Regions from separate parts of the Cupriavidus sp. KK10 genome, predicted to be linked through region 1. Evidence: riboswitches for the same ligand, from Rfam matches in the RefSeq annotation. Region 1 holds a riboswitch; the other holds the start of a gene.
What was found. A riboswitch is a leader RNA that binds a small molecule or an ion and turns the genes downstream of it on or off. The one in region 1 is predicted to bind glycine.
Positions count from the first base shown of each region.

Region 2: linked by a shared signal. The riboswitch ahead of gcvT (glycine cleavage system aminomethyltransferase GcvT) and the one ahead of KB879_RS20010 (D-amino acid dehydrogenase) in region 1 are both predicted to bind glycine.

Region 1 is NZ_CP073677.1:4,289,103-4,293,276, forward strand. It holds gene KB879_RS20005 (branched-chain amino acid ABC transporter permease) at 1-6, shown strand, start outside; gene KB879_RS20010 (D-amino acid dehydrogenase) at 86-1,399, opposite strand; glycine riboswitch at 1,411-1,529, opposite strand; glycine riboswitch at 1,530-1,628, opposite strand; gene KB879_RS20015 (TonB-dependent receptor) at 1,785-4,115, shown strand; gene KB879_RS20020 (sialidase family protein) at 4,141-4,174, shown strand, end outside.
Region 2 is NZ_CP073677.1:6,512,171-6,516,344, reverse strand. It holds gene gcvP (aminomethyl-transferring glycine dehydrogenase) at 1-141, opposite strand, end outside; gene gcvH (glycine cleavage system protein GcvH) at 242-622, opposite strand; gene gcvT (glycine cleavage system aminomethyltransferase GcvT) at 711-1,838, opposite strand; glycine riboswitch at 1,937-2,062, opposite strand; glycine riboswitch at 2,084-2,171, opposite strand; gene KB879_RS30450 (glycine zipper 2TM domain-containing protein) at 2,246-2,473, opposite strand; gene KB879_RS30445 (UvrD-helicase domain-containing protein) at 2,757-4,174, shown strand, end outside.

The DNA of each region.
Region 1 (4,174 bases):
GAATGAGGCGAAACCCGTCCATGCCCCTAGTTCTCTCCCCTCTCCCCTAAATGGGAGAGGGGGGAAAACATCTGCAAGTTCAGGCTCAGGCCTTGGCCAATGCCAGCGACGCACCCGGCGCGACTGCCAGCTTCGCGCCGAGATGCTGGTAGACAATCCCCGCCACCATATCCGCAGTCACCGCCGACAAGGTCCACCCCAGGTGCCCGTGCCCGGTGTTGTAGAAGATGCATGCCGTCCGCCCGCGCCCCACACGCGGCAGCATATCCGGCATCATCGGCCGCAGCCCGGCCCAAGGCACCACGCTGCGCGTGCTGACGCCGGGGAAGCACTGCTGCACCCATTCCACCAGCGGGCGGATGCGGTCGGCGCGGATATCGCGGTTGTAGCCATTGAACTCGGCAGTGCCGGCCACGCGGAAGCGGTCGTCGCCCAGGCGGCTGGTGACCAGCTTGGTTTCGTCGTCGAGCAGGCTCACCACCGGTGCCGCGGCGCGGCTGGCTTCATCGGTCAGGTTGACCGTGATCGAATAGCCCTTGACCGGATAGATGTTGACGCGGTCGCCCAGCCCCGCAGCCAGTGCGCGGCTGGCGGTGCCGGCGCAGATCACGGCGCCGTCGAAGGTGGAGCTGGCCGTGTCGGCGCCGTCCTGAACGGTCACGGTGGCGCGCCTGCCGTCGGTCTTCACCGCCCGCACGTCCTGGCCGTACAGGCAGCGCACGCCTAGCCGATCGATGGCCGCGGCCAGGCCGCTGGTGAACTTGTGGATGTCGCCGGTGGAATCGCTCTCGGTGAAATAGCCGCCATAGTAGGACCCGGCCAGCGTCGGCTCGATCGCGCGCATCTCCTCGGGCGTCACGGCGCGGCGCTCCAGCCCGCCCTGCGCCAGCAGCGCTGAGACCCGGCCGGCATGGTCGAAGCCGGCCTTGTCGCGGTAGATATGGAGGATGCCTTCCTTCTTCAGGTCGAAATCGATGCCTTCCTGCGCCGCCCAGTCGAACAGGTGCTCACGCGCGGCGATGGCCAGGCGCGCGGTCTCGATGGTGTTACGGCGGTAGTGGGGGATCGCGGCGATGAACTCGGCGAACCAGGACAGCTTGTGCCAGCTGGGCCGGGGATTGAGTAGCAGCGGGGCGTCGTTGCGCAGCATCCATTTCATGCCCTTGACGATGGTCGACCAGTGGGTCCAGACCTCGGCGTTGGAGGCCGACAACTGGCCGCCGTTGGCGAACGAGGTCTCCATGGCGGCATAGCGGTGCCGCTCGAACAGCGTGACGGAGAATCCGCGCCGGGCCAGCGCGTAGGCCGTGGTGACACCCGTGATGCCACCGCCGATGACAGCGATTGATTTCATGATCTGCAGGTTCCAGGAACGTCGATGGTGGGAGCCCGGACGCAATATGCGTGGCGGACGCCCCCTCTGTTCTGGACCTGAGAGATTCACGACACCCGGCCGCCAGGGCGGGGTACGCTTGCTCCTTCGGTATGCCGGCGGACGATAGCGTCCGGCATTCTTCAGAGTGCACTGACTGGTGATGCCGGTCCTTTTGCCTGAGAGTTTCCGGGGCGGTTGCTCCTTCGGCGCTGTGCGCGGCGGGCGCCGCGATAGTCTCTCCCTGCATCACATTGGCTTGACGCCAATCGGGGCAATGTAGTGACAAGGTCCGACGTTGGATATGCGGGTTAACACTTAGGCGGCCTGCCGCCCGCGTCGCTATGTCGCATCGGCCTGCGTCCCCATGCCCCATAAAATGTCAGCGCTCGCTCTCGGGGAGAAGCGCCGTATGCTGCGCTCAGGTGGAGTGAGCCAAAAAAAAAGACGACAACAAGGCTTTCCAGTGAAGAAAAATCGCATTGCACTGGCCGTTTCGGCGGTACTGATGGGCCCCGCCGTCGCCGCCGCCCAGGTGGTGGACGCGCTCGAGCCGCTGCAGGAGGTGGTGGTCTCGGCCAAGTCGGAGCGCGGCGAGACGCCGGCCATACCGCCCAACACGCCCTCGCCGGCCTACGGCATCAGCAGCCGCCGCATGGCCGACTTCAATGTGGTGAACACGGAAGACGCCCTCAAATACGCGCCCAACCTCGCCGTACGCAAGCGCTTCATCGGCGATATGAACTCGATCATCTCGGTGCGCAGCACCAGTTCGCGCCAGTCGGCGCGGGGGCTGGTCTATGCGGACGGCCTGCTGCTGTCCAACCTGCTGGGATCGGACTTCAGCTTCCCGCCGCGCTGGTCGCTGGTCAACAGCGCTGAGATCGAGCGCATGGGTGTGCTGTACGGCCCGTATTCGGCGCTGTATCCCGGCAACTCGCTGGGTGCGACGGTGCTGATCACCACGCGCACGCCGGAGAAGTTCGAGGGCGATGCCAGCGTGCAGCTGTTCACGCAGCGCTTCAGCCTGTACGGCACGCACGACAACTTCAACGGGGTCCACGCCAACGCCTATGTGGGCGACCGCGTCGGCCCGTTCTCGTGGCTGGTCAGCGTGGACCGGCAGGACAGCAAGAGCCAGCCGCTGAGCTTCTATACCGCGGCGCGCTCCACGGCCCGTGCCACTTCCGCCGACAAGCCGGTCACCGGCGCCCACTTCGACCAGGACCAGACCGGCCGCGACCGCGTGGTGATGGGCGTGAACAGCGAGGGCGTCACGCATACCGTGCAGGACCAGCTCAAGCTCAAGCTTGGCTACGACATCACCAATACCCTGCAGGCGCAGTTCACTGCCGCCTACTGGCAACAGGACCGCTCCAGCGCCACGGGCAGCTACCTGCGCGATGCCAGTGGCAACGTGGTGTCGAACGGTCCAGTGAATATCGGCGGCTACGAGTATGTGATTCCCGCCAACGCCTTTGCCCCGAGCAATGGCGAGGACGCGCGCTGGCTCTATGGCCTGTCGCTGCGCACGCGCAACGAGACCGGCTGGAATTTCTCGGGCGTGGCGTCGCTGTTCGACGTCAGCAAGGACATCAGCCGCAGCGCCAACACCGTTGGCAGCGGGCCGGGCACGGTGACCTATGGCGACGGCACCGGCTGGCGCACGCTCGACCTGAAGGCCGACTACCGCCCGCAGCAGCTGCAGGGCGGGCACTGGGTCACGTTCGGCTATCACTACGACAACTACCGGCTGAGCAACACCACCTACAACACCTCGGACTGGCAGGCGGCCACCATCACCGCCTTCAACAACGCCTTTGCCGGCAAGACCGAGACCCAGGCGCTGTATGCGCAGGACGCCTGGTACTTTGCCGAGGACTGGAAGCTGATCCCCGGCTTGCGCTACGAACACTGGCGTGCCTATGACGGCAGCCGCAGCCAGCCCGGCGCGGATATCGGCTACCCGGTGCGCAGCGAATCCAACTGGTCGCCCAAGCTGGCGCTGGAGAAGGCCTTCGGGCAGGACTGGCTGGGCCGGTTGTCGCTGGGCCAGGCCTATCGCTACCCGACTGTCAGCGAGCTGTTCCAGGGCCGCATCACCGGGACCGCGCTGATCAACATCGATCCCAACCTGCGGCCAGAGCGGTCGTTCTCGAAGGACTTGACCTTCGAGCGCACGTTGGATTCGTCGTACTTCCGGGTCTCGGTGTATGAGGACGATATCCGCGATGCCCTGGTCAGCCAGACCAACACCACGGTATTCCCGACTGTCACCAGTTTCCAGAACGTCGACCGCGTGCGCACCCGCGGCATCGAGCTGGCCTATGACGCGCGCGATGTGTTCGTCAGCGGCTTTGACCTGTCGGCCAGCGGGGCCTACAACCATTCGAAGACGCTTGAGAACGCCAACAACCCGGCCTCGGTGGGCAAGTACTTCTACCGCATCCCCAAGTGGCGGGCCAACCTGATGGGAACCTATCGCATCACGCCGGCCTGGGCCGGCACGCTGGCCATGACCTATTCGGGGCGGCAGTACAATACGCTCGACAATTCCGACGTCAATCCCGACACCTTCGGCGGCACCAGCAGCTTCCTGACCTTTGACGTCAAGGTGACGTACAGGCCCGCGAAGAACGTGCGCCTCGGGCTTGGCATCGACAACCTCACCGACCAGCGCTACTACGTCTACCACCCGTATCCGGGCCGGACGTTCTACGCCGAGGCGAAACTTTCCTTCTGAGCACGTGAACAGGCTGACCACACCCATGCAAGGCGTTTGCCCCAGTTTCCGTCTGATCG
Region 2 (4,174 bases), 2.2 Mb from region 1:
ATAGCCGAGCACCTTCAGCATGTGCTGCTGTTCGGGAGTATCGGGGCCGATATGGCGGGCGGCGAAGGCGTCGCGCGCCTCCAGTTCGGCCAGCGTGGGCCGGGTTACTTGGGCGGCGTTCATGGGAAGCGGGGCGTTCATTGGCAAGAACCTCGTGGGGTGCGCGCCGGCCGGTGGTCAGCCGGGACGGCGCGCGTCAGTCTGCAGTGGCCGGTCCATCGTTGGACCGGCGCCGCCGGCGTCAGGCGCCGACGCTGGCCTTGTAGGCGTCGGCCGACATCAGGCCGTTGACGTCGTCGCCGTTGGCCGGCTTGAGCTTGAACAGCCACGCGTCGAAGGCGTCGGCATTGACGCTTTCCGGCGCGGCCGTGGCGGCCTCGTTGACGGCGATCACTTCGCCGGCCACCGGGGCGTAGATGTCAGAAGCGGCCTTTACCGATTCGACCACTGCCAGCGCGTCGCCGGCACCGACCGACTTGCCCACTTCGGGCAGTTCCAGGAAGACGATGTCGCCCAGCGCGTCCTGCGCGTGGTCGGTGATGCCGATGGTGAGCGTGCCGTCGGCTTCGACGCGTACCCACTCATGCGACTCGGTGTACTTGAGGTCAGCGGGGAAATTCATGGAGGTTCTCCGGATACAGATCTGTTTCTTGTTGGGTGATGCCTGCCCGGCAAGCGCCGGCAGGCGAGGGCGACCGTTGGTATGAGCCTCAGCTCACGAGTGCCTTGCCATTACGCACAAACGGCAGTTTAACCACAGTCGCGTTGAGTTTGCGGTCGCGGATCTCCACCTGCACGGTATCGCCCACGGCGACATCCTTCGGCAGGCGGGCAAAGGCGATGGACTGCGACAGCGACGGGCTGAAGGTGCCGCTGGTGATTTCACCGTCACCGGCCGGGGTGATCACTTTCTGGTGGGCGCGCAGGACGCCGCCTTTGTCACGCAGGATCAGCCCGAGGAATTGCTGGCGCGAACCGGCCGCGCCCAGTGCCGCCTTGCCGGTGAAATCGCGCTCGCTCTGCAGGTCCACCGTCCAGGCCAGGCCCGCATCCAGCGGCGAGGTGTTGATATCCATGTCCTGGCCGTACAGGTTCATGCCGGCTTCCAGGCGCAGGGTGTCGCGCGCGCCCAGGCCCGCCGGACGCACGCCGGCGGCGTTCAGCTTTTCCCAGACGGCGGCAACGTTTTCGGCCGGCACCACCAGCTCGAAGCCGTCTTCGCCGGTGTAGCCGGTGCGGGCCACCATGATCTCGCCGATGGCCGGGTCCTGGACCACGGCGGCGTTGAAGGGCTTGAGCGTGTCCGACGGCTGGGTCGAGGGGAAGGTGCTCCACACCGTGGTGCGGGCGTTGGGCCCCTGCACGGCGACGATGGCCAGAGGCTGCACGCCTGCAGGCGCAACATCTTCACGGCGCGGCGTGATGGTCACATCGCTGCCGGTGGCGGCATTGCGCGCGCGGATCCATTCGATGTCGCCCAGCGCGGTGCTGGCGTTGACGACCAGGCGGAAGCGGTCCTCGGCAAAAAAGTAGACGATCAGGTCGTCGATCACGCCGCCTTTCTCATCCAGCATGCAGGAGTAGAGCGCCTTGCCCGGGGTCTGCAGCTTGTCGACATTGTTGGCCAGCAGGCCGCGCAGGAAGCTGCGGGTATTGGCGCCGGTGAGGTCGACCACGCACATGTGCGACACGTCGAACATGCCGGCGTCGGTGCGCACGGCATTGTGTTCTTCGATCTGGGAGCCGTAGTTGACCGGCATGTCCCAGCCGCCGAAATCAACCATGCGGGCGCCGAGGGCGCGGTGGATGGCGTTGAGGGGCGTGGCCTGGAGCGTCATGGAATCCTCGGGGGCAATCTCGGTTGGCGAAAACAAAAAAGGGCCATCCGCCGCAACGCTCGCCGCGCCTGAATGTGGCGTAGCAATCCGCTGCGGCGGATGACCCCTCTGTCCTCGATACCTGAGAGATTACAAGGCGGATCCTGCAGGACCCCATCCTCGTGCGCCCCTTCGGTGGGCACGCTCGCCACGAATGGCGGGTGCCGCTCTCCAGAGTGCGGCATGCATCGTGTGCATATTGCATGCCGATCCGATCGGTCCGTGGTGCCTGAGAGTTTTCGGGTGATACCCCTTCGGCGGCGCAGGCGATGCGCGCTCTCCCGGTCGGATGCGCGCAATGTACGGGAGGCCCCGGCCTTTGTCAAACCGGCCAGGGAGCCTGCCGTACCTGTCGCTGCGGGTCTGGCTTACTTCTTCTTGTCGTCGGTGACAACGTTACCGATCACGCCGCCCACGGCCGCGCCACCCAGCGTACCCAGCGCACTGCCTTCGGTGAGGATGGCGCCGCCCACGGCACCCGCGCCCGCGCCAATGGCGGTATTACGCTGCTTCGGGGTCATGTCCGCGCAACCGGCAAAGGCCGCGACGGTCGCGCCGATCAGGGTCACCTTGGTCAAAGTCTGCAGGGTTTTCATTATTGGCTCCGGTGTGATGATTCAAGCATGTCACCCCTGCCGCGCAGGCCGGGGGGACATATCAGTTAGAGCGTTGCGTTGCGCGATTGGCTCCGGCCTTTACGAAGTGTTACGCCAGTGACACAACCGGCCCTGTCAACGCGGTTTGCGCTGACTGACCTGCCGCGGCCAGCGTGTTAACATCGTCAGCTTTGCCGCCGAGCCCGTTTTTGGGGTGCCGGCGTGTCCCGCCTGGCCTTCCGCTGTTCCTGCTGATTTCCCCGCCTCCAACCGCATCCCTCGCATGACCCATGGCCTGAACCCCGCCCAATCTGAAGCCGTCCGCTACCTGGACGGCCCTTGCCTGGTGCTGGCCGGGGCGGGCTCCGGCAAGACCCGGGTGATCACGCAGAAGATCGCGCATTTGATCGAGGACAAGGGTTTCGAGCCGCGCCATATCGCCGCCGTCACCTTTACCAACAAGGCCGCCAAGGAGATGCAGGAGCGTATCGGCAAGCTGATGGAGGGCAAGACCACGCGCGAGGGCAAGCGCATCCCGCTCAAGCAGCTGACGGTCTGTACCTTCCACTCGCTCGGGGTGCAAATCCTGCGCATGGAGGCCGAGCACGTGGGCCTGAAGCCGCAGTTTTCGATCATGGATTCGGATGATTGCTTCGGCCTGATCCAGGAGCAGCTGGGCACCACCGACAAGAAGCTGATCCGCGGCGTACAGGGCACGATCTCGCTGTGGAAGAACGGCATGGTCGATCCGGAGGCAGCGATCGCGCAGGCCGCCAATGCCGACGAGCACCAGGCCGCGCTGGTCTACCGCAACTACGTGGCCACGCTGCACGCCTACCAGGCGGTGGATTTCGACGACCTGATCCGCCTGCCTGCCGAGCTGTTCGCGCGCAATGAAGCCGTGCAACTCAAGTGGCAGAACCGCCTGCGCTACTTTCTGGTCGACGAATACCAGGACACCAACGCCTGCCAGTACCAGTTGCTGAAACTGCTGGCGGGTGGCTCGCACCTGCGCGCGCCGGCCTTTACCGCGGTGGGCGACGACGACCAGGCCATCTATGGCTGGCGCGGCGCCACGCTGGACAACCTGCGCGGGCTGCAGACCGATTTCCCGGACCTGAAGGTGATCAAGCTGGAGCAGAACTACCGCTCCACCGTGCGCATCCTGGAAGCGGCCAACGCGGTCATCGCCAACAACCCCAAGCTGTTCGACAAGAAGCTGTGGAGCGAGCACGGCATGGGCGACCCCATCGCCATCCACCCGATGAACGACGAGGAGCACGAGGCCGAGTCGGTGGTGTTCCGCCTGTCCGCGCACAAGTTCGAGCGCCGCGCGCAGTTCCGCGACTACGCCATCCTCTATCGCGGCAACCACCAGGCGCGGCTGTTCGAGCAGATCCTGCGGCGCGAGCGCATTCCCTATGTACTGTCGGGCGGCCAGAGCTTCTTCGACAAGGCCGAGATCAAGGACATCTGCGCCTACCTGCGCCTGATTGCCAACCCCGACGACGATCCCGCCTTTATCCGCGCCATCACCACGCCGCGCCGCGGCGTGGGCAACACCACGCTGGAAGCGCTGGGCACCTTTGCTGGCCAGGCCAAGGTGTCGCTGTTCGAGGCCGCGATGATGGGCGGCATCGAAGGCAAGCTGCAGCCGCGCCAGCTGGAGCCGTTGCGCATATTCTGCGAATCGATGGTGCG